Regions from separate parts of the Actinopolyspora sp. BKK2 genome, predicted to be linked through region 1. Evidence: riboswitches for the same ligand, from Rfam matches in the RefSeq annotation. Region 1 holds a riboswitch; each other region holds the start of a gene.

Region 1 (10,571 bases):
AGTTCCGCATCCCGGACGCTCGCCCCATGCTGGGAGCGTGTTCGACGAAGTTCTTCCGTTTCAGGGGCTCCCCACTCCCCGAGGAGCGTCCTGCACGACATCGGCTCCGTCTCCGCGAGGAACCCGGCCGACGGCCGAACCGGCAGCGGGAGGCGTTCGAGACCGAACGCGAACCCGCGGGGGTCAGGCGGGGCGTTCGGGGGCCAGCCCCGCGACCGCACCGATGACCACCACGGCGGGCGGTTCGATCCCCGCCCCTTCCACGGCGTCGGCTATTCCGTCCAGCGTGCTGCGCAGCGTCCGCTGCCCCTGCATGGTGCCCTCCTGCACCACCGCGACCGGTGTGCTCGGTTCCCTGCCGTGCTCGAGCAGCACGTCGGCGAACTCGCGGATCCGCTTGACGGCCATCATCAGCACGAGGGTCCCGTTCAACCGGGCCAGCGCGGGCCAGTCGACGAGCGACTGCTCGTCGTGCGGTCCCACGTGCCCGGAGACCACGACCACCTCGTGCGCCACCCCCCGGTGCGTCACGGGGACGTCTCCGATGGCGGGAGCCGCGAAGGCGCTGGTTATCCCCGGCACGGCCGTCACCGCGACTCCGGCCTCCACGCAGGCGAGCAGTTCCTCGAAACCGCGCCCGTAGACGTACGGGTCACCGCCCTTGAGGCGCACCACGAACTTGCCCGCCCTGGCCCGGTCGATCAGCATCTCGTTGATCACGGACTGGTTCGCCGCACGTCCGTAGGGGATCTTGGATGCGTCGATCACCTCCACGTGCTGCCCGAGCTCCTCGAGCAGCTCCCGCGGGGCGAGCCTGTCGGTGATGACCACATCGGCCCGCCCGAGCAGCTGACGCCCGCGGACCGTGATCAGGTCAGGATCCCCCGGACCACCGCCGACCAGGGCCACGCCCGGTTCGTGCGGTTCCACGTGCTCGTCGATCACGCCGGTGCGCAGCGCCTCGGACAGTGCTTCCTTGACCACCGCGGACCTTCGGTGGTCTCCCCCGCCGAGCACTCCGAGCAGCAGCCCGTTGTGCTCGGCCACCGCCGGGGTCACGGCCGTTCCCCGCGCCGCGTCGTCGGCGCGCACGCAGAACACGCGGTCCTGCTCCGCCTCGGCGACCACCCTCGCGTTGACCTCGCTGTCCGAGGTGCAGGCCACCGCGTACCAGGCACCGTCCAGGTCACCGCTGTCGTAGGGACGGCGATGCCACACCAGCTCTCCCGATTCGGCCATGCCCTCGACCGCCGGCGTGGCCTCGGGGGACACGACCTCGATCCGCGCCCCCGCCTTGAGCAACCGGGGGATGCGGCGTTGCGCCACGGTTCCGGCCCCGACGACCACCACCCGCTTGTCCTGCAGGTCGAGTCCGGCGAAGTAGTGATGTTGACTGTGCGAGCTCATCTGGGTAGTCGTTCCTGTCGATCTGCACCCCCGGCGACGTCGGCGGGGTCGCGGTACAAAGCTGTCGCTGTTCGCGTTCGGTCAACGCGCACGGGCGCGCGCGGAGCGCGGGGTCCTGGTCCCGAAGAGCCTCCACCAGAGCGCGGCGCCTCCCCATGTTGCCATGAAAGCCGCCAGCGTCAGATACCCGAGAAGCTCGAAGTGATCACCGATACCCGCCACTGCTCCGGCCGGTGACACTCCGAGCTCGGCCAGCACACCGGCGAGCACGACGACTCCGATCACCGCCGCCAGCCCCACGGTCAGCGCCGTCGTGGCGACGTTCACCCAGAGCCTGCGCACCGGCCGCGCCAGCGACCAGGTGTAGGCACGCGACATCAGCATCCCGTCCACGCTGTCCACTGTGCACATTCCCGCGGCGAACAGCAGCGGCAGGCTCAGCAGGGGCAGGGTCGGCACCTCCGCTGGCGTCACGAGGGCGAGCACGGTGATCTCGGTGGCCGTCTGCATCCCGAGTCCGAACAGCAGGCCGATCACGAAGAGGTGCCACGAGCTCCCGATGAACGCGCGCATCCTGCCGCGCAGCACCCGGGCCAGCAGGCCACGCCTGCCGAGGACCTCCTCGACCTCGGAGTCGTCGACCTCCGAGGTGCGCGCCCTGCGCAGCAACCGCACCGCGTCCTTGAGCACCAGCGCGTTGAGCACCGCGAGCGTGCCCAGCACGATCACCACGAAGGCGTCCACCAACAGCGCGGTGTGCGCCCCGAAGCTCTCGGCCCAGCCCTTCGCCGTGACACCGGCGACGAAGGCGACGACCACGGCGAGCAGCAGCACCACGCTGGAGTGCCCCAGGGCGAACCACATTCCCGTGGACACGGGGCGTTTACCGCGTTGCATGAGCAGGCGGGTCGCGTCGTCGATCACGGCGACGTGATCGGCGTCGAAGCCGTGGCGCAGTCCGAGCACGTAGGCCGCCGTTCCGGCGGCGGCCAGACCGCCCGCCGCACCGGGCGAGCTCTGGTAGAGCAGGTAGCCGCCCCAGCCCAGCAGGTGCAGCAGGGCCAGCGCCAGGAAGACCAGCGTCACCCTGCCCCGCTGGCCGACGGCCCGGCGGCCGGGTTCTCGTGCGACGGGCTGTTCGGCAGAAGTCATGCGTGCGGACCTCCTGGGTCTCCTCGCCCGAGGGATCGGTTCCGCGCGTCGCGGTTCGGCGCGCGGGCCGCAGGGAGTTTCCTGACTTCCGGATCGACGCGTCACTCCCGCCTTCCAGCTCGACTGAGCCGTGGCCTGATGGGAGCCGCTTCCCGGTCACAGTGGCGGGACCGTCTCGGAGTCGCACCGAGTTCCTCGCCGTGCGGCGCGGAGCATCCTCACCCGAACAGGGGCAGGAGGTCAATCATGGTGAACTTCCTCACCGGGGGCGCGGCATCGACGCAGGGTTCGGCGTGATTCTCGGCGCACCGTGATCGCGCCGTGCGACGGGGTCGCGGCCGGCTCCCGGTCAGGTGAGATCGCGCCGCATGCATCCGCGGTCCCACCTGTCGAGGCCGTGGGCCGCTTCGCGGGCGCGGAGCTCTCGCAGCCCCGGAGTGATCTCGGATTCGGACAGCCACCGGAATCCGCACCGGAGGTAGTACGGTCCGTTCCAATCGACGTGGCGGAACGTCGTCAGGGTGAGTGCGGGCAATCCACGGCGGCGTGCCCAGTCTGCTAGGTGCTCCACCAGGGCGACGCCGAGCCGCTGGTGGGCGTGGTGAGGGTGGACCGAGACCTGCTCAATGTGGGCGCAGCCGTCAAGAACCCGCGCGAGCAGGTAGGCGGCGACCTGCTCGTGCCGGTCGATGACCCACGCGTGTCCGGCTTCGGCGAACCCTCGCAGTTCCGGAAGGGAGGGCGGGTCGTCATCTGCGACGGCGTCCATGCCCAATTCACGGAAGGGCTCACCGGCAGCTCGTTCGACGGCTTGCAGTGCTGGGAGGTCGGACGTTGTCGCGGGACGCACCACTGTGACGATCCTAGTACTCCACCTCACCCGATTTCCGACTCTTCCAGCCGTCCCGATGACACCCGCCCGGGTGCCGAATGGGGCGCCCGCGGACGGTGCTGGTCATCGTTGAGGGCCAGTCCGGCTCCTAACGTGATGAAGATGCTCCCGGTGGCTGCGTCGAGGCGACGGCGGAGAATCCGCTCTTCGTGTGAGCACTTCCGCACGGCTCCGAGGCACGTTCCTCGGCCCCTGCCCGGCGTCCTCCTTCAGGAGAGCGGATGCGACCAGCGCCGCAGCGGGATCAGCCGTCCCGCGAGTTCGACGTGACGCTCGACGACGTCCGGAGTCCAACCGTGACGCTGGTAGAAGTCCGCCGCGTGATCGTTTCCCTCGAGGATCCAGAGCACGGCACGGGTGAAGCCGTGGTCCGCGAGATGCCCCAGGGCGGCGTCGTGCACGGCACGTCCCGCTCCGCGCCCCAGCCACTGCGGGTCGGCGTACAGACTGACGAGCTCGCCGGTCCGGTGTTCGGGGTAGGCGTCGCGCTGCGGGACGCGTACCGGGGAGACACCGCTGAACGCGGCGATCGTGTCGGCGCGACGGGCGAGCAGGATCGCCCTTTCGGGTACCGGACTAGCGAGCAGCTCGCGATAGGACCGGGCGATCTCGTCGGAGTCGAGCTCGGTGAGCGCTTCCTCGGGGACGAGATTCCGATAGGCACTGCGCCAGCTCGCGACGTTGATGCGCGCGATCGCGGGGACGTCGTCGACCGTCGCCCGCCTGACCGTCCAGGAAGGTTGCTGCATCTGACCGGCTGCTCCTACGTGAACGGTGCAGTGTCGAGCGATTGCCGTGTCCGGCTGCTCGACGCCGGCGACCGCCTGAAGAGGAGCGTACCCGTCCGGGCCGTGTGCTCGCACCGCTTTTCCGGCCGAGCACACGGCCCGCCGGATCACCCGAGCTTCACCGGCCGAGCACCTTGCGCAGCGCGCCCAGCAGCATCTCGACGCGGTCGAGGCGGGCGTTGTTGCCCATGAGGCCTATCCGCCACACGCTGTTGGCGAACTGCCCCGCACCGCCACCGATCTCGATGCCGTAGTCGTTCAGCAGCTGCTTGCGCACACCGGCCGAGTCCACGCCCTCGGGGACCCACACGCTCGTGAGCTGGTGCAGCCTGCTGCCCTCCGCGGCGAACAGGTTCAGCCCCATCTCCTGCAGCCCCGCCTGGAGGGCTTCGCCTGCGGCCCGGTGCCTTTCGGTCACCACCGGCATGCCCTCCTGCAGGATCCGGCCGAGAGCCGCGTGCAGGGAGGCCACCATAGCGGTGGGAGCCGTGTGGTGGTACGCGCGACCGCCCGAGCTCCCGCCGTTCACGTAGTTGCCGATCAGCCCCAGGTCCAGGTACCAGGTGGTCGGCTTCTCCACCCTGCGCTCCCAGGCGCGCTCGGAAACCGTGAACGGGGCCAGTCCCGGCGGCACTCCGAGGCATTTCTGAGTGCCCGCGTAGGCGACGTCGACGTTCCAGGAGTCCAGCTCGACCTGCTCACCCCCGATCGAGGTGACGCAGTCGACGAGCAGCAGGGTGCGCTCGCCACGTTCGCGCAGGGCAGCGCCGAGACCCGCGATGTCGCTGCGCACCCCGGTGGAGGTCTCGGCGTGCACGGCCGCGACCAGCGCGGGGTCGGGGTGCGCGTCGAGCACCCGCTGGATGTCCACGGGCTCGCCCCACTCGTGGTCGACCCGGACGACTTCGGCGCCGTAACGGGACGCGACGTCGCACATGCGCTCGCCGAACAGACCGTTCACCGCTACGACCACGACGTCACCGGGACGCACGAAGTTGACGAAAGCCGCCTCCATGCCGATGGAGCCGGTTCCGGACAGGGGCAGCGTCCGCGAGTTCTCCGTTCCCCAGACGGTCCGCAGTCGGTCCCCGGTCTCGTCCAGCAGCGTCAGGAAATCGGGGTCCAGGTGACCGAGCAGTGGGGCGGCCAACCCCGCGGTGGCCTCCGGGTACGTGTTCGACGGGCCCGGGCCCAGTAGGGAGCGTTCAACCAGTGCCATGACTTCCACCCTAGGCACACCTGCCCAGCACAGCGGGCTGCACCCACTTGACGGGAATCCTGCTGCACAAAAGGGTTTCCGTAAGGCGAAATAAGGATTTCACGAACCCCGTGCGCAAAAGTGTTGAGAATGTCACAGGAAGACGAGAGGTGGCAGGGCCCCGGCACGCGCGATCGGGGACAGCAGCAGGTCAGCCGCGGGACTGGTGCACCTCTCAGCAGGAGGCGGGAGCGGGAGTTCGCGCGACGGCCAAGGTCACCCCGGAGACCACCGCCTTGGGCAGCACCAAGCGGGGACCGCCATCGCCGACCTCGGAGGCGGCTCGCAGCGCGGCCGCCTCCGCGACGCCGGCGGTTCCGAGCGCGCTCCGCGCGGAAGCGCTCGGGCTCACCACGGGGACAGCGGAAAGCACTTCGGGCGCGTACCCCCGCAACGGCGGCTCGCCGTCGACGCCGCGAGCCAGGAAGTACTCCCGCAGCGCCGCGCGCAGACCGGGCTCCCGCGCCCTGCGGTCCACCGTGGCCACCGCACGAACCGCTCGGGGACGCGGCCCGAGCAACTCGTCCAAACCGGCCAGAGCGGCCGATGCCGTCCCGGCGGCGACACCGCTGGATGCACCGATCCCGAGCACGAGCCCACGAGGAACGAGCCGGACCGTCCGCTCGTCTCCGGTGCCCCCGGTGAGGCCGACGTCCCCCGGGAGACCGGCGTCCCCGGTGAGGTCGGCGTCCCCGGTGAGGTCGGAGATCACCACGTTCCACGATGCGCCCTCCACCCGCTCCGCGGTCCCCGCGCGGACGAAGCGGTCCACCACGTACCCGCCCGGGTTGTGCACCGCTACCGGAACACCACGCGCGAAAGCCGCGAGGCACCCGTCCAGATCACCCTCGACCTCCGCGTCGAGCGACTCCGCCAGCGCACGTGGCCCCGCGAGGCCACCCTCCCCGCTCAGGAGCCCGGTTCGCGTTCCGGGGCCCGCGCGGTGCTCGCTCACCCCTGATCGTCCGCGCTTCGGAAGCCGCGCAGCAGGACCACGGGGTCGCGGGCGGTCAACCGCGCCGAGCCGTCCTCGAGCTCGGACAACCGATTGGCCGCGAGCTGCACACCCTCCACCCGGTAACCGGCCTTGCGCAGCACGTCCCTGCTCGCCGCCACCCGGTCGAGCTCGTTCAGGGCGAGCACCACCCGCTCCGCCCCCACGTGGGCGCAGGCGGTGAGCACCTCCGAGTCGGGAGTGCCGACGAAGACGGAGTCCGGTTTGGGCAGCTCGCGCAGCACGCCGGGAGCCGCGCCCTCCACCACGCGCACGTCCACGCCGTGCGCGGTGGCGTTGGAGACCAGTCGAACGACCTGGGCCTCGTCCGATTCGACCGCGATGCCGGCAGCCCCCATCCGGGCGCACTCCACTGCCACGGAGCCCGATCCGGCCCCCACGTCCCAGACCAGGCAGCCCGGCCGCGGCGCCAGTCCGGCCAGGGCGACCGCACGCACCTCGGAGCCGGTGATGGTGCCCTCCCGGTGGGAGAAGTCCTCCTCCGGCAGAGCCCACCCCTCGGGAGGAACGGGTTCACCGCCACCGTGCCAACCCCGCTCGGGGACGGCGTCGGGGTCGGTCACGCAGAACACGACGTTGGGTTCCAACCAGGTCCGCTCCGCCGCCTCGGCGGGCTCCACCGTCGTCACTCGTTCGTGTTTTCCGCCGAGGTCCTCCCCGACGACGAGAGTGCGCCGCCAGCCGCGCAGCCCCGCCCCCAGCTGGGCCGGGCCCGCGCCGGAGGTCGTCAGCACCACGACGGCGGAACGGGCCCGGCACACGTTGAGCGCACGGCGCACACCCCCCACGCGTGCGCTGATCACCGCGGCGTCGTCCCAGGAACGCCCCACCCGCGCCATGAGCCGCTGAACGCTGGACAGCGCGGGCAGCACGGCGCATCGCAGCCCCTTGTCCCGCAGCGCCCGGACCGCTCCGAAAAATCCCGGATCGCCGGAAGCCAGCACCACCCCCGTCTCGTCACCGGCGAGCGCGGACAGCGCGCTCAACGCGGGTCCGAAGGACCCGAGCTCGACGGTTCGCGCTCCTTCCGGAGCGAGAGCGCGCAACTGCCCGCGGGATCCCACGACCAGTTCCGCGGAGTTCAGCAGCTCTGCCGCGCCCTCAGGCAGCGGGCCGTCGTCGACTCCGATCACCGTGACCGTCACGTCGCACTCTCCGTCCGAACGCTCGTCGTTACCGAAAACAGAACCTCCGCTTTCCGCGGACTCGCGGCAGGCGGGCCCGCGGAAGTTCACCACTCCGGTCTCCGGACAGGAGACGCACGTGGTGCGCAACAGCACAGCACGGAATCACCTCGTCGGCACGATCACGGCACCGAGCTGCGGCCCGGGAGTCGCCGACGTCGTCGTGCCGGTCGAGGAGTCAGCTCCCGCTACTCGGAACTTCCGGATGCGGGGCGCTGGGACGACTGTCCACTCCGGGAGGAGCTCTCCTCCGAGTCGGAGGTGCTCGTCTTGCGCTGGTTTTTGGTCCGGCCAGCCGTCTTCGTCCCGGCGGACTTGCCGGAGGACCTGGCAGCTCCGGTCCTGCTCCCCGCTTTCGAGCTCTGCTGCTTGGTGGAGGACTGCTGTTTGGCTCGTGAACCGCCCGAGTTCCGCTTCCCCGAGCTCCGGTGGGGCGGGGCCTGGCCATCGGAATCAGTGGTCTCGGAATCAGCGGTCCCGAAACCAGCGGCCTCGGAACCAGTGCCGCCGGAGTCCACCGCGGTGCTGTCCGCATAGGACGGATCCGTCGACCCGGCGGCGGACTCCGCAGTCGGAACCTCGGTCGCGGCCGGTTCGGTCCCGGCGCTGACCTCGGCACGGTCCTGCTCAACGACATCCTGCTCCGCGACGGCTTCGGCCGACACCTCCTCCGCCGCATTCTGCTGCCCGGAAGCTGCCTCGTCCACTGGACTCACCTGCGCGGGCGACGTCCGATCCGGGGTGTCCCCCGAGGTCTCCCCCGGCGCCGCGGCGGGAGCGTCCGGGCCCGCACGCGCAGTTCGGAACCCCTCGAGCACTTCCGGATCCTGCGAGGTGGTGAACAGGTCGGGGGCCTGGGTGTCGGGCTCCGTCCGTCGGCCGTGACTGCCCCGAACGTCGGCCCTGACGATGCCGTCCCGTGCGTTCCGCTGCCAATCACGCACCGCCCACCAGGCCACCTCGGCCTCGGCGCGGGAACCGCTGCGCTGCTCGTCACCACGCGCCCGGGACAGCAGGGCGTCCTCGCCGGACCCGGCCCCGGAGCGCCGGCGGGACTCCGCGGAGGAATCGGTCCTGCCCTGCTCACCGCGCGGGAAACGGCGTCCGTCCCCGTCCCTGCGGGAGGTCGTGGAAGCGGAGGCCCCCGTTCCCGTCCCGGGGCCCCACCTGGAGCCCGCGGAACCGTACGAGCGGGAGCGCGTGCTGGTCGGCTGCAAGGCGTGCCCGACGAGGAACAGGGTGTGCCGCCAGAGGCGGTGCCGCTTCACGAGGTCGGCCACCTCACCGAGGGTCGTCCGCAGCACCAGCTCGTCGGGACAGGTGACCTTGTAGGCGACCACGACCGGGACGTCGTCCTCGTAACCTCCCGCGCGCAGCCGCTCCACGAGCTGCCCGGCACGGGACGCGGAAACGGACAGCGCCATCGTCGCGCCGTGCGCGGCGAATTCGCGCACCTCGCCCGTCCCGGGCATGGAATTCCAGTTCCCGTCCGGTTTCCCCAGCCAAACGGAGCACTCCTCCGCCGAACCGGTGAGCTCCCTGCCCACGGAAGCGGCCGCGGCCGAATGCCCGGACACCCCGGGAACAACCTCGACCGCGAGCTCCATGCGGGAGCAGGCGTCGTACTGCTGCTGCACCGCGCTCCACAGCACGGCGTCGCCCGTGTACACGCGGGCCACTCTGAGCCGCTCCCGCTCGGCCCTGCGACACACCTCCAGCACTTCCTGGGAGCTCGACCCGGTGGTGTCGATCAACTCCGCGTCCCCGCGGACGTGCTCACGCACGCACTCAGGAGAGATCAGGCTCGGAGTCCAGAGCACGATGTCCGCCTCGGCGATTCGCCGCGCACCACGCAGCGTCATCAGGTCGGCCGCACCGGGCCCGGCCCCGATGAACGAGACCACCCCGGTACGTGTCCCCTGAGTCATGCGATCGCTCTCCTCTCCCCACCTCGCGGTGCAACTAATACCACTGGAACCGGTGCCACGGGTCGTCCCCTGGAACACCCCGGTCGGCGTGCGGCATCTCCGCCTCACCCGTTCCCGTGACGTGTCCGGAGTGGACGACCACTCGACCGTACCGTCACGATCCGCCGTTCGGTGGACGCGCCGGGTGGCCGGGAGAGCACGCCCCCTCAGCGTTCGCCGCTCCGTCGAGCGCGGAGCGCTCGCTACGTCGCGCAGGCCCGCACGAAGCGGGACACCGCGTCGGGTTGCCCCACCGGATGAGTGTGCAGGTAGGAGGCGTGAACCCCACCGCTGACGAATCCTTCGGCCACCACCCCGTCCGCACGCCAGTACCAGGCCGGGGCGGAGACGTCCGGTTCCCGCAGCGCGGTCCTGTGGAACTCGTGCCCCGTCACGCGCTGCCCCTCCCGGAACAGCACGGAATCGGTAGCGGCGACGGCCGCGCGATACCCCAGGGTCAGGTTCGGCGACATCTCCGCGGAGACGTCGATCACCCCGCACAACGGGTACCCGTCCAAGCTGCGCGCCAGGTACAGCAGCCCCGCGCACTCCGCGTGCACGGGCATCCCCGCGGCCACGAGCTCGGCCACGTGCTCGCGCAGCGCGACGTTGGCGGACAGCTCGGCGACGTGCTGCTCGGGAAACCCGCCGGGCAGTACCAGCCCCGTCGTCCCCTCGGGCAAGCTCTCCGCGCTCAACGGGTCGAAGGGCAGCACCTCCGCGCCCGCCGCGCGCAGCAGCTCCACGTGCTCGGTGTAGCCGAAGGTGAACGCGGCTCCGCCCGCCACGGCGATCCGCGCCCCCGCACCGCGGGCACCCCCGGCGTCGCCGATCGCCTCGTCCGGGGACCAGGGCTTCGCCGACAACGCGGGCGCCGTTCCGGCAAGCGCCGCCACCGCGTCCAGATC
Region 2 (10,571 bases), on a different contig from region 1:
GCGACAAGGAACTGGACCAGGGCGGCTACACCATCCGCAGCACGCTGGACCCGAAGGCGACCAAGGCGGCCAAGAAGGCGGCAGAGGCGCAGATTCCGAAGCGCTCCGACGAGGCGGCAAATCCGATGGCGATCGTCGAGCCCGGCCAGGACAAGCACGAGGTTCGCGCGCTGGTGGCCAACAAGGACTTCGGCAACGACGCCAGCGAGGGGCAGACGGCCTACGACATCGTCAGCAAGGTTCAACCCTGGGGTGCGGGATCGGTGTTCAAGATCTTCACCGCGGCCGCCGCCATCCAGCAGGGCATGAGCCCGTACGACGAGATCCCCGTGCCCGCCGAGTACACCACCCACGCGTTCGGCGGTGGGAAGGCGTGGACGGTGCACAACGCCGAGGGCGTGAGTCCGGGTTCCAGAACCCTGCAGGAGGCGCTGGCGACCTCGCCCAACACCGGGTTCGTGATGCTGCTGGAAAAGGTCGGGCTGGACAACGCCGTGGACATGGCGACCAAGCTCGGGCTGCGCCGCAGCATGACCGAGGTGGACGAGAACGGCTACTCGCTGGAGGAAGGCGAGCCGACCCACGCGGAGGCGATCAAGCAGCACGACAAGGGCTCGTTCACGCTGGGCGTGGACTCGGTGAGCGTGCTGGAGCTGTCCAACGTGATGGCCACCATCGCCAGCGACGGAAAGTGGTGTCCGCCCACTCCGGTGACCTCGATGACCGATCGCAACGGTGACCCGGTCGGGCTCAAGGGGCAGTCCTGCGAGCAGGTGGTCTCACCGCACACCGCGCACGGGCTGGCGCAGGGACTGGGCGACGACCACAAGCCGGGAGGCACCTCGCACGCGGCCGCCAAGGAAGCGGGGTGGAACCGCCCGCTGATGGCCAAGACGGGAACCACCCAGAACTACCGCTCGGCGGTGCTGGTCGGGGCCACCCCGCAGATGGCCGGGGCCGTGATGACCTACTCCACCGGCGGTAGTCCGGAGGGGATCTGCGTCAACGGCAGCGCCCCGCCGTACCAGTGCGGGGACTTGGCGGGCAACCTCTACGGCGGGACGATCCCGGCCCGGACCTTCTACCCCGCGATGAAGAAGATCCACGAGGGCAAGCCGGTCAAGCAGCTGCCGAAGGTGCGCGGCGACTGACGGTCCCCTCGACGCGCCACCCGAGCAAGCTCGCGCGGCCGCGGCTCGCCACCCCGGCAGTCGGCACCGTCGCGGGCTCTCCCGTGGTGCTCTCGCGAGGAAGGCCCGACATCGGGTAGCCACCTACACGATGTCGGGCCGCGCCGCAGCGAGAGCCCGCGAGAAGGTTCCGCCCAGCGAGCACCTGCGGCAAGGGCGAGCGGAACGCTTCGATCAGCGGTGGTGGAAGCGGGGAACGCCACGGCTGATCCCCGGCTCGTCCACCTCGCGCGCGGGAAGTCGCACCGGGAGCTTCTGCAGCGCGATCAGCAGCAGGATCAGCAGTCCCAGCACGATCCAGCCGGTCCAGCCGAGCAGCCCCACCGAGACGTTGGAGACCGGCTCGCCCGGTGCGTTGAACACCGTGGGCAGCAGCGCCGCGGCGTTGAGGAAGCCGTGCGCGATCGCGGCGGGCCAGACGCTGCCGGAGGCCAGCCGCAGCCAGCCCAGCAGCGTGCCGACCAGCACGCAGAAGACGGTCATCAGCAGGAAGGCGGCCACGCTGGGCACGGCGGGGTAGTTGTAGCCGAGCAGCAGCAGCGGGGCGTGCCACAGTCCCCACAGCACTCCGGTGACCAGGAACGCCCCCGGCTGTCCCAGCGGAAGCAGCGCCCTGTTCAGGTAACCGCGCCACCCCAGTTCCTCGCCTGCGGCGGGAACGACGTTGAGCCACCCGAACACGAACACGTTCACCAGCAGGAGCAGCAGGCTGGTGATCGCGGAGTCCGGGGTCTGCTCGGTCAGGGCGAACTGCAGCTGTCCCGGCAGGTCCGTGAAGTCCAGCCAGCGCGCGTCGTAGACGGTCAACGCCCATCCGACGACCAGCGTCAGCATCATCGCCAGCGGCGCGCCGAACCAACCGAGCAGGCCGTACTTCCACCACCCGCGCACTCCGCGCGGGTGGGTGATGCCGATCTCGCGCAGCACGCGCCTGCTCGGGCTGATCCACCTGCTCGTCACCAGGGCGGCGACGCTGGGCATGAACATCATGGCGATCAACAGGGGCGGGTACCAGGTCGAGTTCAGCCCCTCGCCGGAAAGCCACAGCGGCAGGGTCAGCAACCACGCCGGGATGTAGGCGATCAGAACGAAGCCGACCGCACCGCGAACGTCCACTCGGTCGTACTCGGAGTTCATCCGCTCAATCATGCCAACTCCCCGACGACGTGATCAGCACAACCCTCCGCTCGATCCCCGTGCCCGCTCGTGAGCCCGAGCGGGCACGGGGTCGGTCGAGCGCGGAGTCAGGTGCTCAGCGAGTCACGCACCCGCCGCGCAGCGGTGCGCACGTTGCCCAGCGCCGCTTTCACCTCCTCGTAGCCGCGGGTCTTGAGCCCGCAGTCCGGGTTGACCCAGAGGCGTTCGGCCGGGACGGCCTCCAGCGCCGCGTGCAGCAGCTTCTCGATCTCGTCCACCTCGGGGACCCGCGGGGAGTGGATGTCGTGGACACCCGGCCCCACCCCGTTGGCGAAACCGACCGAGTTGAGGTCGTCCAGCACCTCCATCCTGGAGCGCGCCGCCTCCAGGCTGGTCACGTCCGCGTCCAGGTCCACGATCGCGTTGATGACCTCACCGAACTCCGAGTAGCACAGGTGGGTGTGGATCTGGGTGGAGTCGCTGACCCCCGAGGTGGCCAGCCGGAAGGAGCGCACCGCCCAGTCCAGGTACTGCGCGTGCTGCTCGGAGCGCAACGGCAGCAGCTCGCGCAGCGCGGGTTCGTCCACCTGCACCACGCCGACACCAGCCGACTCGAGGTCGACCACCTCGTCGCGGATGGCCATGGCCACCTGGTTCGCGGTCTCGGCCAGCGGCTGGTCGTTCCGGACGAAGGACCAGGCGAGGATGGTGACAGGACCGGTGAGCATGCCCTTCACCGGTTTGTCGGTCATGCTGCGGGCCGTCTCCGTCCACCCGACGGTGATCGGCTCGGGGCGCGAGACGTCGCCGAACAGGATCGGCGGCCGCACGCACCGCGAACCGTAGGACTGCACCCAGCCGTTCTCGGTGCTGACGAAGCCCTCCAAGTGCTCGGCGAAGTACTGAACCATGTCGTTGCGCTCGGGTTCGCCGTGCACGAGCACGTCGAGCCCGAGCTCCTCCTGCAGGTCGATCACACGGCGGATCTCGCCGGTCATCGCGGACTCGTAGGTGGCCCGGTCGATCCGGCCGTTGTGGAACCGCGCGCGTGCCCCGCGCACCTCGGAGGTCTGCGGGAAGGAACCGATCGTGGTGGTCGGCAGCGGCGGCAGGTCGAGCGCCCGCTGCTGCTCCGCACGCCGCTTCGCGGGGTCGCCACGCCGCGCGTGCTCGGGACGCAGCTCCGAGGTGCGCGAGCGCACCCGCTCGTCGCGCGACCTGGCCGCGGCCCGGCGGTCCTCGACCGCGGCACGCCCCCTGTCGAGCTGCTCGCGAACGACGTGACGGCCCTCGTGCAGCGCGCGGTCGAGCAGCACGACCTCCTCGACCTTCTGCTCGGCGAAGGCCAACCACGACTTGACCTGCGGGTCGATCTCGCGTTCGGCCGAGACGTCGTGGGGGACGTGCAGCAGCGAGCAGGAGGTCCCGATCGAGACCTCACCGGCGACGCCGAGCAGGGTGGCCGCGGTGGAGAGGGCCTCGTCGAGGTCGCAGCGCCAGATGTTGCGACCGTCGACGAGCCCGGCGACCAGCGTCTTGTTCCGCAGTCCGGTCAGGCCGGAAAGCACGTCGGGCGTGGTCGAACCCGCGACGAGGTCCACCCCGACGGCCTCGATCGGAGCGGAGGCGAGCACTCCGAGGGACTCGCCGGGGTCGCCGAAGTAGGTCGGCACGAACAGCTTCGGCCTGGTGGACAGTCCGCCCAGCCGCGCGTAGGCGGTGCGCAGCCTGTCCAGTTCGGCCGAACTGCGGTCCGCGGCGAAGGCGGGCTCATCCAGCTGCACCCATTCGGCGCCCGCCCGGTGCAGCTCCTCCAGCAGTTCGGCGTAGACCGGCAGCAGGTCGTCCAGCCGATCCGCGGGGGAGAAGGAGGCGGGGGCCTCCGCGGTGCTCTTGGCCAGCAGCAGGAACGTCAACGGCCCGATGAGCACCGGCCGGGTGGTGATTCCCAGTTCACGGGCCTCCCGGAACCGCTCGACCGGGGTGCGGTCGGAGAGGCCGAACCGGGTGTCCGGGCCGATCTCGGGTACGAGGTAGTGGTAGTTGGTGTCGAACCACTTCGTCATCTCCAGCGGAGGTGTGGACTCCGCTCCGCGGGCCATCGCGAAGTAGGTGTCCAGCGGGTCGCGACCGAGATCGCGGTAGCGCTCGGGAACCGCCCCGAGCGTCACGGCGGTGTCCAGCACCTGGTCGTAGTAGGAGAACGTGTTGCTCGGGACGGATCCGAGTCCGGCCTCGTGCAGCCTCCGCCAGGTTCGCGCGCGCAACTGCCCGGCCGTTTCGCGCAGCCGGGCCCGGTCGGTCTCACCGGACCAGTAGTTCTCCAGCGCCCGTTTGAGCTCACGGCGCGGCCCGATGCGGGGATAGCCGAGTACGGTGGATCCGATTTGGCTGGTCAAAGCTCTCTCCTCGCGAGCTCGACGGCATGGTTGGCCGGAGGCCTCGAGGAAAGTGGCACAGGTGTCGTGGTCGCGTGGGAGCGTACGACCCGCCGTCCTGCCGGCCTTCCCGCGAGGCCCCGGACTCGCGCACCGGAGTGCGCATCGATGGCAGGTCTTCGGACTCGTGGGCACTACCGGCCCGGCCGGTTCTCCTACTCGCCGTCGGCTTCCCGGGCGGTTCTCCCGTCCAGTGCCGTGCTCCGAACGCGATCCTCGTCGACCGCGTGGGGACGGCGTTCGTTCCCACTCACCGCTGCGGGGCAGTCCCGGATTCGCACCGGGTTCCCTCTTGCCTCACCGGGCGGGACGTTCTCGTCACCGCCGGTGAACCACCGATGCACGCATGGTTGCGTGCTCGGCCCGGTTTGGCAAGTCCCCAGTGGTTCGGTCCAGGCCGGTGGAGGGGGCGGGCGAGGCGTTTCGGCAGCGATTTCGGCTTCCGGTGTATTCTCGGTCACAGCGCGGTCCGTCCGAGTTTCGCCGAGCGGAGCGGAAAGGCGTCGCGCTTCGGGGAGTCGAGTGGCACACTTTACGGGTCGGTGCCGCGGGTGAACTTGCGAACGGGAGCTCCCGCGCGGAAGCATGTCCTCATGCCGAGCGAACTGCTGCCCACGACTCGACGCGCCCTGTTGCGGCGACTGGCCGTCGAGCAGTCCCAGAACCGTGTTCCCTCGTTGATCGCCGGGCTGGTCCGCGACGGTGAGACCCTCTGGGTGGACGGCCGGGGATCGGTGCGCACCGAACCGCCCACGGCGAACACGCAGTACCGCATCGGTTCCATCACCAAGACGTTCGTGGCCGTGCTGGTGCTGCGCCTGCGCGACGAGGGGCGGTTGGAGCTGTCCGATCGCTTCGGCGACCACGTCCCGGGAACCGTTGTGGACGATCGCCCGATCTGGCAGCTGCTGGCGCACAACAGCGGGTTGAGCTCCGAACCGGCGGGGCAGTGGTGGGAGCGCGTTCCCGGCGACACCCCGGAGAGGTTCGTCGCCTCGGTGGACGATGCGCAGCTGCGCGAGGAACCCAGGCACGTCCTGCACTACTCCAACACGGCGTTCGGGCTGTTGGGCGAGCTCGTCGCGCGGCTGCGCGGTGAGGACTTCGCCACCGCGCTTCGCGGGGAGATCCTCGATCCGCTCGGCATGCGGCGCACGACGATGGAGCCGGTGGAGCCCTACGCTCCAGGACTGGCCGTGCACCCGTGGGCCGACGTGCTTCAGCCGGAGCCGGCCGAGGACGCGGCGGCGATGGCCCCCGCCGGACAACTTTGGTCCACTGTGGATGACATGGTCCGCTGGCTGCGCTTCCTCATGGGCGAGACCGGTGAGGTGCTGCACCCCGACACGCTGGCCGAGATGCGCCAACCGGCCAGCGTGGACGACGGTGCCGAGTGGAGCCGGGGGTTCGGACTCGGTCTGCAGCTGGCGCGCCACCGGGGGCGCAGGCTTGTCGGGCACGGCGGGTCGATGCCGGGGTTCCTCGCGAACGTACTGGCCGATCCGGAGGAGGCGACCGGGGTGGTCTTCCTGGCCAACACCACCTCCGGGGTTGGGGCGTTGGCCACCGATCTGCTGGACGTGCTCGCCGAGCACGAACCGCGCATCCCACCGGAGTGGCATCCGAGCACAGAGGTCTCGGAGGAGACGCTGGCGCTGACCGGGCTGTGGTACTGGGGACCGATTCCGCACCTGATGCGGGTGCTGCCGGACGGGCTGCTCCAGCTGTCGGCCTGGAAGGGGCCGGGCAGGACCTCGAGGTTCCGCTACGCGGGGGAGGAGACCTGGATCGGCCTGGACGGTTACCACCGCGGGGAGCCGCTGCGCGTCGTCCGTTCCGCGGACGGGACCCCCGCCCACATCGATCTGAACACCTTCGTGTTCACCAGGGCTCCGTACGATCCGAACGCTCCCGTCCCCGGCGGAACGCTTCCGTGGAAGTGACCGGTTGATCCCGCCGGAGGGGCGGAACCGCTCCGCCCCTCGGTTCACGGCCGTCCCCACGCGGGGCCGTCGGGAACGTCTCACCGGACGGGCAGGGCTCGTCCGGTCCGCCCCGTCGAACCGCCGGGTGAGTTTCAGCCGTCCGTTCGGTCCGGCAGGTTGGCGAACAGGTCGACGTGGTTGCCATCGGGGTCGAGCACGGTCGAGTAGCGCTGTCCCCACGGTGCGTCCCAGGGAGCGTGGTGTCCCCGGTGGCCCGCCGCGGTGAGCTCCGCGTACGTGCTGTCGACGCCCTCCGGCGAACCGCAGTCGAAGGCCAGGGCGATGCGGTGCCTGTCGGAGGACGGTTCCTGATCGGGCTCGGTCGTCCACACCGCGTCCGCCCTGTCCCACATGAGTCGAACTCCCGTGGGCAGGGCGGCCTCCACGTGGGCCTCCGCGTCGGCGGAGGCGGGCAGGTCCAAACCGAGCCGCCGGTAGAAGGCCAGCGTTTGCGCCATGTCGTCGGCGACCATGCCGACGGCGCTGAATTCGATGGACATGACGGCAAACTAGCCGGTCGAGGGGCTCCCCGAGTTGAACGAGTCGGTCGGGACGTGGTGAATTCGTTGAGTAGTTGACCGTGTCGCCCGTGCTTTGCCTCTCGAATGCCGAGTGACCTCCGATTTCCGGCGAGCGGAACACGGGGTGTCACTCGGGAAGTCGAGCACCGATCATGTGTTGACCGTCACCCGATCGTGTCGTAGGTTGTTCGAACAACGTTCGGCATACCGAACATGCGATTGGAGAGCCAACTCGCGGACGGCGACAGGATCGGACGACGATGCACACTCTGGCCGATGGGCTACGGCTGTCGTTGAACTGGATGGACAGCCTCATTCTTGTCATCTATTTCGCGGTCGTTATCGGGATCGCGTTTGCCGCAAAACGAAGCGTGCACTCCACGCTGGACTTTTTCCTGTCCGGGCGCTCGTTGCCCGCGTGGGTCACCGGACTCGCGTTCGTTTCGGCGAATCTGGGGGCGACCGAGATACTCGGAATGGCCGCGAACGGGGCACAGTACGGTGCCTACACCATTCACTGGTACCTGATCGGCGCCATCCCCGCCATGGTCTTCCTCGGCCTGGTGATGATGCCGTTCTACTACAACTCCAAGGTGCGCAGTGTTCCCGAATTCCTGCTACTGCGGTTCAGTCGTTCCTCGCACCTGCTGAGCGCGATACTCTTCGCGGTGGCCTCGGTGCTCATAGCGGGTGTGAACCTCTACGCCCTGGCCATCGTGCTGCAGGCCCTGCTCGGCTGGCCGATTCCGCTCTCGATCATGGTGGCGGGGCTCTTCGTGCTCGCCTACATCGTCATCGGAGGGCTCACCTCGGCCATTTACAACGAGGTGCTGCAGTTCTTCGTCATCGTCGCGGCACTGGTGCCGCTCACCGTGCTCGGGCTGGTCCGCGTCGGCGGTGTCGGAGGTCTGCTGGACAAGGTGACCGCCTCGGAAGGGGCGCAGTTCCTGAGCGCCTGGGGCGGCACCGGATTCGGCCAGGACAATCCCCTGGGGGCCAACTGGCTGACCATCACCCTGGGACTCGGTTTCGCCATCTCGTTCGGCTACTGGACGACGAATTTCGCCGAGGTCCAGCGGTCCCTCTCGGCGAAGAACCTCTCCGCCGCGCGGCGCACCCCGTTGATCGCGGCCTTCCCCAAGATGTTCATCCCGCTGATCGTGGTGCTTCCCGGCGTGATCGCGCTGCTCGTGCAGCCGAACATCGGTCAGCCCGGAAGTGGGTACGACTACAATTCAGCGATACCGCTGCTCATGGCGGAGCTGTTGCCGAACGGTGTTCTCGGATTGGCCGTGACCGGGCTGATGGCCTCCTTCATGGCGGGGATGGCGGCCAACGTGTCCAGTTTCAACACGGTTTTCACCACCGACATCTGGCAGGCCTACATCAAGCCGGCGATGTCGGACGCGCACTATCTGATGATAGGCCGCGTCGTCACCGCGGTGGGCGTGCTGATCGGGATCGGGACGGCGTTCATCGCGGCCTCGTTCAGCAACATCATGAACTACATGCAGACGTTGTTCTCCTTCTTCAACGTCCCGCTGTTCGCCACCTTCATCCTCGCCCTGTTCTGGAAGCGGATGACCGCCCAGGCCGGTTTCTGGGGTCTGCTGCTCGGAACGCTGGCTCCGGTCGGTTTCTACAGCCTCTACCGCGCGGGAATCGTGGAGATGGGCAGTGATCAGGCGGTCAACATGACCTCCTCGATCATCGCCTTCGCGGTCGACGTCGCGGTGAGCGTGCCCATCGCCCTGGCGACCCGGCCGAAGCCGGCCGAGGAACTGGTCGGACTGGTCTACACGAAGGCCGATGCCAACACGCGGGGCGAACTGCAGAAGGGCGACGACGCCTGGTATCGCAAACCGGCCCTGCTCGGTTGGGGAGCGATCGTGCTCGCGGTGTTGTGCTACATCCCGTTCTCCCTGTGAGGTTTCGTCGCGAGTTCGGCGCGGCCGGGTGCTGCTCACCCGGCCGCGTGTCGGAGTTCCAAGTTTGGAGGTAACCGTTGTCCGAGCAAACGGATTCCGGAGAGGACCGGCGCGAAACCGGGAACTCGTCCGCGTCGACGAAGCTGTTCGACATCCGGACGATCATCGGCGGGCTCTTCGTCGTGTACGGCGTGCTGGTGGGGTTCGCCGGCATATTCCCCACGAAGGAGGGGCTGGCCAAGGCCCAGGGCATCAACATCAACCTGTGGACCGGGCTGTCGATGCTGGTGCTCGGTGGGCTCTTTCTGCTCTGGGTCAAGTTGCGTCCGCTCGAGGCGCCGGAGGTTCCCGCAGAGGAGGACTGATCTTTCCTCAGGTCGGCGGTGCCTATTGCTTGGCGGTGCGGGTGGCGGAACCTCTCGCGGGCTCTCGCTGCGGGTGCCCCGACATCGGGTAGCGGCCTACACAACGTCGGGGCCGTCCTCGCGAGAGCACCACGAGAGAACCCGCGGCGGTGCCGACTGCTCGGGCTCACAGCGCTTTCGTTGGGGTGAGGCTTTTCGGGGACTGGCTTGTCGTAGGTGGTTGCGCGGTGGTGCCTCTCGCGGGGTCTTGCTTCGGGCACCTCGACATCGGGTAGGCACCTACACAACGTCGAGGCTGTCCTCGCCGGGCACTCGACTGAGACCCCGCGGGCGGTCGGGCTGCTCAGGCTCGTAAGCGCCTGCGGTGAGGTCCGGGAGAAGCTCCCCGAGCGGCCCGTCGACCGCGGCGGGGCTCTGCGTCATCCCGCGCGGTGCCCCAACCTCTCGGAGAGGTTGGCGGCGCCGCGCATCACCGTCTCGGTGAGTCCCCGCTCGACTTCCTCGTCCCACCTGAGGATGGGAACCGCGATGCTCATGGCGGCCACCACCTCGGCCGAGTGGTCGTACACGGGCGCCGCGACGCAGGCGACCGAATCATTGGACTCGCAGTGCTCCCGGGCGCGTCCGGAACGTTCGCGGACCTCGGCGAGCTCGGCGAGCAGACTCCGGTAGTCGGTGATGCTGTTGGCGGTCATCGGCGACAGCGTGCTCGAGCCGTAGAGCTCGTCGAGCTTGTCCGCGGAAAGCGGTGCCAGCAGGGCCTTGCCCACCGCCGTGCAGTGGGCGGGAAGACGCCTTCCCACGGCCGATACCATGCGCACCGGGTGCCTGCTGTCCACCTTGGCGATGTAGAGCACCTCGGTCCCCTCGCGGATCCCGATGTGCACGGTCTCGTTGCACTCCCGCGAGGTCTCCTCGGCGGCGAGCTGTCCCTCGCGGGCGAGGTCCAGCCGGTCGGCGTAGGCGGAGCCCAGCTGGAAACTCCGGACTCCCAGCCTGTACCTGGA
Region 3 (10,571 bases), on a different contig from region 1:
GTCGGGTGGTCTTTGTGCGCGCCCCCAGCCCGCGCACGTCGAGCAGTGGTTGGTTCAAGTGCGTACCGTCCTTCGCCGCGCCAGCGCCCGATCCACCACGAGATTGACTCCCGTGCACAACGACACCAACGACATCGCAGGAGCCGTGACCGCCCACGGTTGGGTGAACAGCGCGTTCTTGTTGAGCTCGATCAGCACGGCCCAGTCAGGGGCCGCGGAGGACAGACCGAGTCCCAGGAAGTTGGCCGAGGCCATCAAATAGAGCACCAGGTTGACCCGACTTCCCGCATCCACCGCCACGGGCCCGAGAATCGACCGCCCCAGGTAGATCAGCCGGATCCGCCACAGGCGTTCGCCCTGCATCGTCATCGCCTCCAACGCGGTGCTGCACTCCGGTGCCAGCGCGGCCCCTCGCGCGATCCGCACCACGGCAGGCAGCTGCAGTGCGGCGATCGCGACGATCAGTGTGCCCATGCCGCGCCAGCCTGTGGCGGCCAGCACCAGCAGCACCAGCAGTCCGGGCAGTGCGAGCAGGGAGTCCAGCAGTCGCAGCAGCAGGCGGTTCGTCCACTGCCGTCCTCCGACGGTCAGCAGTGCCAATGGAATCCCGGTCAGGTAGGAGAGCAGCAACGCCGCGCCGGTCATGGTCACGATCGAGGTCCCGCCGCTTAGCACCAGGGCCAGGACGTCGCGTCCCAGCTCGTCGGTGCCCAGGGGGTGAGCGTCGCTCGGGGAGGACAGGGCGCCCGCCTCCGAGGCCGTCGATCCGGCCAGGAATGGGCCGATCACCGCCGTGATCAGCGGGAATCCGAGCAGCACCCAACCCGCCACCCCGGGTCCACGCGTTCCCGAGCCCCTCAAGGTGTCACCTCGCGTTGTGGAACGAGTTGTCGTGCGGCGATGTCGGCGAGCAGGTTCACCGTGACCGTCGTGATGGCGAATATCAGCGTGTAGCCCTGCACGGTCGGGAGGTCGCGGGTCATGACGGCGTCGACGAAACCGGAACCGAGCCCGGGGAGCGCGAACAGCGCCTCCACGACCACCACGCCGCCGAGCAGACCGTCCACCGTGCGCGCGAGCTGCTGCACGGCGGTCCCCGCCGCGTTGGGCAGCACGTGCCGAAACAGCACGATCCGTTCGGGCAGCCCGTGCATGCGAGCGTGACTCGTGTACTCGGCGGTGTCGGCTTCGGCCACCCCGATACGGATCTGACGTGCCAGGGCGCACAACTGCTTGCACACCAGCACCATGACGGGTAGCACCAGCACAGCTGGGTATGCCAGCAACGAGAATCCCGAGATGCCTGCCGCCGTGGCGGGCAACCACCCCAGCTGGAGCGAGAACAATCCGACGAGCAGCAGCCCCAACGCGAACTCGGGCACCGAGTCGAGCACCACCACGATCGAGTTCACGGCGCGGTCCAACGGTGAACCACGCCGCAGCCCGGTCAACACTCCGAGCGCGAGCGCCAACGGCAGGGTGAACCCGAGCGCGACGGAGGTGAGCACTACCGTGGTGGCGAGTCCGTCGGCGATTTCCTCGATCACCGGTTTCCCGGTCAGCAGTGAGGTACCCAGATCCCCGTGCGCGAGACCGCCGAACCACTCGAGAAAACGAGTCGGGAGCGGTTCGTCCAAATCGAGTCGTTCACGCAACTCGGCCATCTGCTCCGGAGTGCCGTGCTTGCCGAGGATCACCACGGCGGTGTCGCCGGGCAGCGACGCGCCCAGCGCGAAGACGAGCACGGCGACCCCGAGAACCTGCAGCAGCGCGACCGCGATCCGCCTCATAGGGTCTTTCTGCTCTCCCCCGGCGCAAGGGCTCGCCGAACCGGATCTCCCGCCGGTTCCCGCCGCGGGGGCTCCGAGTCCGGGCAACGTTCCACACGACATCGGTGGTGCTCTCGGGAGAGCGCACACGGGGGACACCGTGGTGTCATCGGTGGGTCGTGTGGATGTGCAGGCGTCGTCGCGCAGGCAGGAACCCCGCCGGATCGACCCGAACAGAGCGCACCAGTCGGGAGGAGAGCACGCATCATCCCAGTTCGGCCCCGTCAAACCTGGCCCAGTTCAGCGAATTCGGGGTGGCGGCCTCCAACCCGCCGACATCGCTGGAGACGGCCACGTTCCAATCGCTGAATCCCCACACCATGAAGCCGCTGTGGTTGCGCGCGTGCCGCTGAGCGTCGGTGAGCAGCTCGGTGCGTTTCCGCTCGTCCGCGGTCGCGACGGCGTCGTCGAACAACCTGTTGAACTCTGCGGAGTCGTAACCGGTGTAGTTGGCGCTCACCGAGGCCGCACGCAGGCGTTTGGAGAGGTAGGTGGTGATCGGCAGGGTGGCGGTTCTGGTGTGTCCGGCCACGCCGTGCTTCTTGATGTCGGAGTAGTGGGTCTCGGAGGGGCCGACTCTGGGCGTGACCTTGATCCCGATCTCGCCGAGCTGCTCGGCGATCAGATTCGCCGCCGGTTCGAAGTAGGGGTCGGCCGAGCTGGTGCGCAGTTCGAAACCGATCCCCTCCGCACCGGCTTCGCGCAGCAGCTTGCGTGCTCGGTCCACATCACGTTCCCGCTGCGGGATGTCCTCCGGATAGTACTCCAACCCCTTGCCGAACAGGTCGTTGCCGAGTTCGCCGCGTTCGTTGAGCACCACTCCGAGCAGTGCCTCGCGGTCCACACCCGACAGTACGGCCCGCAGCACGCGGTTGTCGTCGAAGGGCGGACGGTCGACCTTGAAGGCCACCGCCTGCATGGTGCTGCGGGGAGCGGACAGCACCTCGCCCCGTCCGTCCTTCCGTACCATCTCCACCGAGTTGGCACCGATGTCGTGCGCGTAGTGCACTTGTCCCGAAAGCAGGGCGGACACTCGCGCGTTTTCTTCGTTGACCGGAACGAACTCCAGTTCGGAGAGTTCGGGCGGGCCGTCGAAATGTCCCTCGAACCGTTCGAACACGGCAGATCCGCCGGTTTCGAAAGACGCGAAACGGAACGGGCCGCTGCCGATCGGTTCGCCGAAGTCCGCGGCGTTGGCGGGAACGATCTCGGTGGCGGGCGCTCCCCACGCGGTGGGAAAGGAGAAGTCCGGTTCGCCGAGCACGAGTACCAGCTCGCGTTCCGAGACCGCTTCACTGGCTTTGAAGTCAACACCGGAGAACTGGGGTTGTGCCGGCGACCCGGTGGCCGGGTCGGCGATGCGCCGGTAGCTGTAGAGCACGTCCTCCGCCGTGACGGGTCTGTTGTCGTGGAACCTCGCCGCGCGCAACCTGATCCGCCACCGCTTGCCGCTGGCGTCCGGTTCCCAGGACTCGGCGAGTCGGGGAACCGGGCTCATGTCCTGGGCGTAACCGACCAGCGTGTCGAACAGCGCCTTGGAGCGCGCTTGGTCGACGAACAGGGAACCGGTGTGCGGGTCGAGCGACTCCCTGCTGCCCGACACGGAAAAGGCCGCCCGGAGCCTGTTGTCGGATCTGCTGCCCGTGCCGCCGCACGCCACGAGGGGGCCCGCGGCGAGCACGCCCAGCGTTCCACCGAGCAGTCGCCTCCTGTTGATGTTCGGTGTGGTCACGCGGGGGTCCCCTTCCCTTCGGAGGTGTGTTCGGATGTGCGGTCGAGCAGACCGCGCCGGTTCAGCACGGCCGCGCCCGAGCCGCCGGCTAAACCGACCAACAGCAGGAAGCACCAGGGCAACCAACTCAGCGCTGAGCCGTCGAATTCGTCGAGCAGCGCCCCGGCGAACCAGCTGACGGCGGCGGCCGCGAGTGCGGAGGCCAGGTAGTAGAAGCCGTAGTACGTCCCCGCCAGGCGCGGGTTGCCCACGGCGGGTAACAGCTCCATCGCGAACGGGTTGGTGATGGCCGTGCCGACGGTGAACAGCGCCGTGCCGACCAGCACGGGCAGACAGGCGAGTACCGTCGCCCAGCCACCGGCCCCGTCGGGCCTGCCGTCCCCCGCCGGGAGCAGCGGGCTGGTCGCCAGGACGGGTAGGAAGGAAACGCCCATGCAGCTCAAACCGATCGCCACCGAGCGTCCGGCCGTCCACCTGCGGCGGCACCATTCGGTGATCCGCACCTGACCGAACACGCCGATCGCGGTGGAGACCACGAACACCCCGGCGATGGACCAGGCGACCCCGGAGACGCGGCGGATCTCCAGCGGCAGCATCAGGTAGAGCTGGTTGTACAGTGCGAAGTACGCGGACAGCGCCAGGGTGAAACCGAGGAAGCGGCGGTTGCCTACGACTTCGCGCCAGCTGCCGAATACCCCCTTCTCCTGACGTTCGATCCGCCGGTGCGGCAGCACGAGCAGCTGGGCCACCGTGAGCACCGCGAAGGCCAGGCACGCCAGCAGCGCGATCAGGCGGAAGTCGACAGTGAGCAGCCCGGCCCCGAGCAGTGGGCCGAGCAGGGTGCCCGCGTGCCCGAACACGTTGAACACCGCGAAGGCCTCCGCTTTGTATTCCCCGGCCTCGTGCATCAGGTAAGTCCGCACCGCCGGGTTGAACAGCGCACCGGCGAGTCCGGTCAGCACGGCCGCCGCGATCAGGCCGGGCAGCGTGGTGAATACCCCGAACGATCCGAAGGCCACCACGCGCAGGGCGCACCCCGCGATGATCATCGGGCGGCAGCCGATCCGGTCGGCGGCCGTGCCGCCCACGAGGAACATGCCCTGCTGGCTGAGATTGCGGATTCCCAGCACCACCCCTACCACGGCCGCTCCGTAGCCGAGCTCTTCGCTCATGTACGAGGCAAGGAACGGCAGCAGCATGTAGAAACCGACGGTTATCCCGAGCTGGTTGACGACCAGCAGTCGCGCCGCGGGGGACAGTCGGCGGAACGCCGCGTAGTTCATGATTGAGCACCGTCCCGTCCGCACACGGAACACTCGGAGTCGCAGGTTCGTCCGGGACACGGGTCCTCTACTCTGCGCGTTCTGCTCCAACCGCGCGCCTCGCCCGCGCGGTACGGGTGCGGTCGGATGCACTGTGGCGCGTCGAGCGCGTTCCGCTCGTGGAACTCGTCGTCGTAGATGGTTTGCCAGTAGCGGTACGGTCCGTCCGGGAACACCGCCACCACCCGGTCCGAGTCCAGTTCGGCCGAACACCACGCGGCAGCCAGCGCCACGGCACCGGTACTCCACCCGCCCGTGACGAAGACGCTCCTGGCGAGTTCTCGGCAGGACCACGCGGCTTCGGCGGGGCCTACCCAGTGGACCTCGTCGAACTCCGCGTAGGCGACGTTGTCCGGATGGATGCTGCTGCCCAGACCACGCATCACCCTCGGCAGTGGTTCCGGGCCGAACAGCGTCGAACCCGGCGAATCGACTCCGATGATCCGGACACCGGGCCGGTGGGCACGCAGTACCGACGCGATTCCCGAGCTGTGCCCGCCGGTCCCGACGCTGCAGACCACCGCGTCCACCCGGTCGAACTGGTCAAGGAGCTCGTGCCCGAGAGCCGTGTAACCGGCTGCGTTGTCCGGATTGTTGTACTGGTCCGGCCAGAACGCGTCCGCGTGCTCGGCCAGTATTCGGGTGACCCGATCGCGTCGCGCGCGTTGCCATCCACCGACGGGAGCCGGTTCGTCGACGACCTCGATCCGCGCCCCGTGCGCACGCAGCAGGCTCGCGCTTGGATCGTCGAGTTCACGGTCGGCCACCAGTACCACGGGGTGGCCGAGAGCGATACCCACGTAACCTAGCCCGATTCCCAGGGTGCCGCTGGTGGATTCCACGATGGTGCCGCCGGGCCGCAGCTCGCCGCGCCGTCTGGCGCCGAGGATCATGGACAGCGCGGCTCTGGCCTTCATGCCACCGGGGGATACCCCTTCGAGCTTGGCCCAGAACCCGGGGTGCTCTTCGGGAAGTGGAGTCGTGACTCGCAGTGCGGGGGTGTCGCCGATGAGTTCCAGCAGCGAGTGACACCTGCGTCCGCCCGCGGAGTCCGCGTCGCTGTTCACGAGTGTCCTCCGGGGGCAGCCGGGTAGAGGTGGATCTCGTTCTCCTGCCCGGTGAGCCAGAAGAACGGGTAGGGCTCGGCGGAGAGTGCGGTTAGGTGCGTGCCCAGCAGTTCCCTGAACACCGCGCTGCCGGTCTGGGCGAACACCACCAGCGGGACGGCATTGGCCCGGCAGTGTTCGGCGATCCCGTCGAACGTCCCGTTGCCCAGGGTCATGCCGGATGCGAGTACCGCCCGGGCTCCGGACAGCGCCGCGGAGTGGTTCCGCAGCACGGTTTCTCCCTGCTCGGTGCGGCCACCCTTGAAGTCGCATGGAACGTGTTCGAGGTTCCGGGCTTCCAAAGCGGACAGCAGTGAGTTCACCACTCCGATGACCGCTACGGGGCCTTTGGTTCCTTCGGGGAGCAGATCCACCACGGCGCGGGCTCGTGCCCGCGACTTGGCCGACGAATCACCACGCGGGAGACGCGCGGTGCGGGAGTCTCTCCGAGCGTCGTGCGGTGACAGGTGTGCGAGGTAGGCGTCCAGCGCGGCTGTGCGAACGGCCGGTTCCGGGTGATCCAGCAGCTCGTCGACCGTGGAACCGGTCAGGCCGGACAGCCGTGTGGTGTCCTGAGCGTCCGGTTCGGTGGCGCAGGAGCCGACCGCCTCGCCCACCCGAATGCTCAGTACCGAATTGACGTACCCCGTGGTCCTGCCCACGTGGCGCGCATTCTGCTCGGTACGGAAGGCGACAGTGGCCATCATCTCGGCCGGGAGGGGGTTTCCGTGCTCGAGGAGCGAACCGGTTCGGGCTAGCACGACGAGTTTGTCCAGGATGGACAGTTTTGTGACGGTAGGATCTGAAGGTGTTTCCCCGATGGGCACACTTGTCTCCACGCTTCGGGTCGTGAGGGTCGTCGTCGAGTCGTCCGGAACGCGGACGGTTTCAGGCGTTTACGACGAACGGGACGTGGGGAGTGACCTGCCCTTGCGCGTCCCCGTGGAAAAGCGGTGGAAGGTGAATGCGCGCGCGGTTCGGTACGGCACCGTCGTTACCTCCTCCGGGGCTCCGCGACCCCGTACGAATCGGCACGACGACGGCAGTCTCCTGACTCGTGGATCGGCGTTGTCCGCCGCCTTCCCATCGGATCACCGACAGTGGCGTTTTGGCGAAAACTCCCCACACACAGTGGCGGGACCGTGCCGGGCTTGCACCGGCTTCCTGCATGTCGTCGCGTTGGTTTCGCACGGAACGTTCACACCTCGGGGGTGAGGTGTCAAGGTGTCATGGGCCGCAACACATCGCTCGGGTTCCGGTGGTTGTAGCAGCCCCCGAGCTCAGGGACGGGGTGGACGATCTCGCGATCCCGATTCCGAGCTGACCGGGTACCTGGCCCAGCATGTCCGGTCCAATGGGGTGAAGATCGAAGGTTGGTCGTGCGCGTATCGTGATGCTGGTCGACACTCGAGAGCGACCGGGAAAGAAGCGGATGTTCCGATGTGGAAACAATGGTGAACCCATCACCGTTGCCGGGGACCCGTTTCGAACGGCAAACCACCGGGGACTTGTAGGCCGATCGCGACTCGGTAACCGGAGCTGTACATGAGCGGCACGGACCACGGGAATGGCCTTCGGGCCGATGGCGAGAAGGTGATCGGCGCCTTCGGATCCTCACTGTTGGAGTACGCCGTGTACACCCTCGACCCGGACGGCGTGGTGTCGAGCTGGAACCCCGGGGCGGAACGGCTCACCGGGGCCCCCGCCGACGAGGTGGTGGGGCAGAACATCTCGATCTTCTACACCTCCGAGCAGAACGCGACGGGTTATCCGCGAGAACTGCTCAGGCGTGCCGTGGAATCCGGCAGCTGTACCGATGAAGGTTGGCGGATACGCAAGGACGGCAGCAGGTTCTGGGCGAGCGTGGTCACCACCGCCCTGTGGTCTAGCGAAGGGAGACTACGCGGTTTCGCCAGGCTGACCAGGGACGAGACCGATCTTCATACCCAGCTGGAACGGTCGCTGCGGCAGTTCCACGACCTTTTCGTGCTAACCCCGATCGGCATCGGGGTGTACGACAGGTACGGCTACCTGGTCGATTCCAACCTCGCGTTGTGCGGGCTGCTCGGTTACTCCCCGGAGCAGATGTCCGGAGCACACGTAACGGATTTCGTCCATCCCGACGAGCCGGACAAACCGAAGCTGCTGGAATCCTTCGGCGCCGGTGCTCCACCGGGGCGAGCTCCCGTCCGGGAGATGAAGCTGCTCCGGTCCGACGGACAGCAGTTGATCTGCGAGCTGCACATCGCGAAGTCGGTGCGCCCCGAGGGCGATGAGTTCTGGATGGTTGTTTGTCAGGACGTGACCGAGCGCAACCGGCGGGTCGAAGAATGGCGCTACTGGGCTACCCACGATGAGCTGACCGGGCTGCCGAACCGACAAGCCCTCGATCAGCTGCTCGCCGACGCCGACATGAGCGGATCGGCGATGTTGTACTGCGACATCACCGACTTCAGACGCATCAACGAGTCCCTCGGGCTGCGGGCTGGGGACGAACTGTTGATGGAGCTGGCCAAGCGCATGCGCGGCGATCTGCCGGAGGGCTGGCTCGTCGCGCGGCTGGCTTCGGACGAGTATCTGGTCGTGTGTCCGGACGTCGTGGGCGCGGGTGGGGTGGAGGTCGTGGTCACGCTGGTCACTGAGTTGCTCCACCGGACCGTTCACCTGCGTGATCACCCACCCATCCAGATAGCGGCCTCGGTCGGGGTGGCGATCGCGGAAAGCTCGGACTCGACGATCGACGAACTGCTGCGCTCGGCCGGCGCGGCCGTGATGGAGGTCAAGAGAGGCAACAGGGAACGGTTCGCGGTGGCCAGCACGGCGCTGATCGAATCGATGGACCGGCAGGTCCAGTTGGAGAGCGAGCTGCGCACGGCTCTGGAAAACGAGGATCTGGCACTGTGTTACCAGCCCATCGTGGATGGTGATGGGGTGATCAGGGCCGCCGAAGCTCTGGTGCGCTGGTGGCATCCGGAGCGAGGGAAGCTGACCCCGGGTTTTTTCCTGCCGGTCGCCGAACGAGGCGGCCTGCTGCGTAAGCTCGATCGTTACGTACTGCGTGCGGCGTTGCGCGAAGCAGTGTCGTGGCCGCCGAGAGCTGATGGTGGGGCGGTACGGGCCTCGATCAATCTGGGGGCGCTCTCGCCGGGCGATCCGGAGCTGCTCGACGTGCTCGACGAGGTCGTGGCCGAAACCGGTATCGCCTGGGGGCATATCGTCCTCGAGCTGGTGGAGACCTCGTTGATCAACCTCTCCGCACGGGGACTCGAGGTCATGAGCGAGCTCGCCGAACGCGGCGTGCGGTTCGCCGTGGACGACTTCGGCACCGGCTACTCCTCACTCGCTCGGCTGAAGGAACTCCCGATCGAGATCATCAAAGTCGATCGCGGTTTCGTCGCGGAGGTCGCACGGGACAGCACCGATCTTCACGTGGTCCGGGCCATCGTCGATCTGGCGACTGCCATTGGTTGCAGATGCACCGCCGAAGGGGTGGAGACCCTGGAGCAGTTCGAGGCGCTGCGCGGTGTGGGGGTGCTTTCTTACCAGGGGTGGTTGTTTTCCTACCCCGTCCGGGCCGGGGAGCTGCGGAGTCTGCTGGAGAGCGGTTCGTCGTGCCTGCCCGAAGGGTGAGAAGGGACCTTCGAACGGTGCGAAGGTCCCGTACCGGTCGATCCCGGGAACCACGACACGGAGTCACCGGTCGGCAGGGTTGTCCGGCGACATCCGCGGAGGCAGATTCCGCCGCCCCCGTGATCACCCTGTGGGACGGAGCGACGACGAACGGTGTTGCTCACCCTGTTCGCGGGTAAGCACCCGAGTGCGGGGTGCCCCGTCAAGGCAGCGGTCGACGAGCAACGAGGAGAGGGGCCGGTCGATGAACAGGTCGGAGGCCACGGAACGGATTCACGAGGCCAAACGGAGAAAGGGGTTCGGCTACACCGATCTCGCCGAGCGCCTGGGCGTGGACAGGGCCTGGCTGACCGCGGCGATGCTCGGGCAGCATCCGCTGGAGGCCGGGCAGGCCGAGCAGCTCGGGGAACTGCTCGAGCTCCCCGAAGAAGTGGTTCCGGTGCTCACGGAGATCCCCCACCGCGGTTCGCTGGATTCGGTCCCGCCGACGGATCCGACGATCTATCGCATCTACGAGGCGCTCCAGGTGTACGGCACCACCATCAAGGAACTGATCAACGAGGACTTCGGTGACGGGATCATGAGCGCGATCACGTTCAACCTCGACGTCCAGCGGGAGGAGACCGCGGAGGGCCCGCGCGTTCGGATCGTGCTCGACGGCAAGTTCCTGCCCTACAAGTGGTGACTCCGCGGAGCGGGAGGTCGGAGTCCGTGTTCCGGGGGAGTGCCCAGGTGCCGAAGCCTTCAGGCGCCGACTCGTCGGACCTCGAAGCCGGCGGACGACCGACGACGCGGTGACGGCTTCGGCCCTTCCGCCCGTCGTGGTGCGCTGCTGCCTTGAGTGGTTCTCCCGAGCGGGTGGTACTCCGCGCACGTCGAGCCGCATCGCCGTCCCGGTCATCGACGTCGTCGTCGAGCCCCGCCGTGGTCGCCGACTTCTGGTGCCGGGTGC

What was found. A riboswitch is a leader RNA that binds a small molecule or an ion and turns the genes downstream of it on or off. The one in region 1 is predicted to bind cobalamin.
Region 2: another riboswitch for cobalamin. It lies ahead of metE (5-methyltetrahydropteroyltriglutamate--homocysteine S-methyltransferase); the one in region 1 lies ahead of G9Q41_RS08980 (nickel transporter).
Region 3: another riboswitch for cobalamin. It lies ahead of G9Q41_RS16920 (DUF364 domain-containing protein); the one in region 1 lies ahead of G9Q41_RS08980 (nickel transporter).

The regions. Positions count from the first base shown of each region.
Region 1 covers NZ_JAANTE010000003.1:467,250-477,820, forward strand. Annotated here, with positions in the region: gene cobA (uroporphyrinogen-III C-methyltransferase) at 184-1,407, opposite strand; gene G9Q41_RS08980 (nickel transporter) at 1,489-2,559, opposite strand; cobalamin riboswitch at 2,634-2,756, opposite strand; gene G9Q41_RS08985 (GNAT family N-acetyltransferase) at 2,909-3,328, opposite strand; gene G9Q41_RS08990 (GNAT family N-acetyltransferase) at 3,661-4,200, opposite strand; gene G9Q41_RS08995 (alanine--glyoxylate aminotransferase family protein) at 4,358-5,458, opposite strand; gene G9Q41_RS22305 (cobalamin biosynthesis protein) at 5,673-6,452, opposite strand; gene cbiE (precorrin-6y C5,15-methyltransferase (decarboxylating) subunit CbiE) at 6,449-7,657, opposite strand; gene G9Q41_RS09010 (cobalt-precorrin-4/precorrin-4 C(11)-methyltransferase) at 7,885-9,624, opposite strand; gene G9Q41_RS09015 (cobyrinate a,c-diamide synthase) at 9,867-10,571, opposite strand, start outside.
Region 2 covers NZ_JAANTE010000008.1:104,597-115,167, forward strand. Annotated here, with positions in the region: gene G9Q41_RS16760 (transglycosylase domain-containing protein) at 1-1,151, shown strand, start outside; gene G9Q41_RS16765 (CPBP family intramembrane glutamic endopeptidase) at 1,365-2,339, opposite strand; gene metE (5-methyltetrahydropteroyltriglutamate--homocysteine S-methyltransferase) at 2,435-4,726, opposite strand; cobalamin riboswitch at 4,858-5,117, opposite strand; gene G9Q41_RS16775 (serine hydrolase domain-containing protein) at 5,359-6,708, shown strand; gene G9Q41_RS16780 (VOC family protein) at 6,843-7,250, opposite strand; gene G9Q41_RS16785 (sodium:solute symporter family protein) at 7,532-9,199, shown strand; gene G9Q41_RS16790 (hypothetical protein) at 9,277-9,564, shown strand; gene G9Q41_RS16795 (IclR family transcriptional regulator) at 9,984-10,571, opposite strand, start outside.
Region 3 covers NZ_JAANTE010000008.1:137,081-147,651, forward strand. Annotated here, with positions in the region: gene G9Q41_RS16890 (ATP-binding cassette domain-containing protein) at 1-58, opposite strand, end outside; gene G9Q41_RS16895 (ABC transporter permease subunit) at 55-831, opposite strand; gene G9Q41_RS16900 (ABC transporter permease) at 858-1,790, opposite strand; gene G9Q41_RS16905 (ABC transporter substrate-binding protein) at 2,035-3,561, opposite strand; gene G9Q41_RS16910 (MFS transporter) at 3,558-4,844, opposite strand; gene G9Q41_RS16915 (PLP-dependent cysteine synthase family protein) at 4,841-5,950, opposite strand; gene G9Q41_RS16920 (DUF364 domain-containing protein) at 5,947-6,750, opposite strand; cobalamin riboswitch at 7,012-7,204, opposite strand; gene G9Q41_RS16925 (EAL domain-containing protein) at 7,535-9,619, shown strand; gene cynS (cyanase) at 9,864-10,304, shown strand.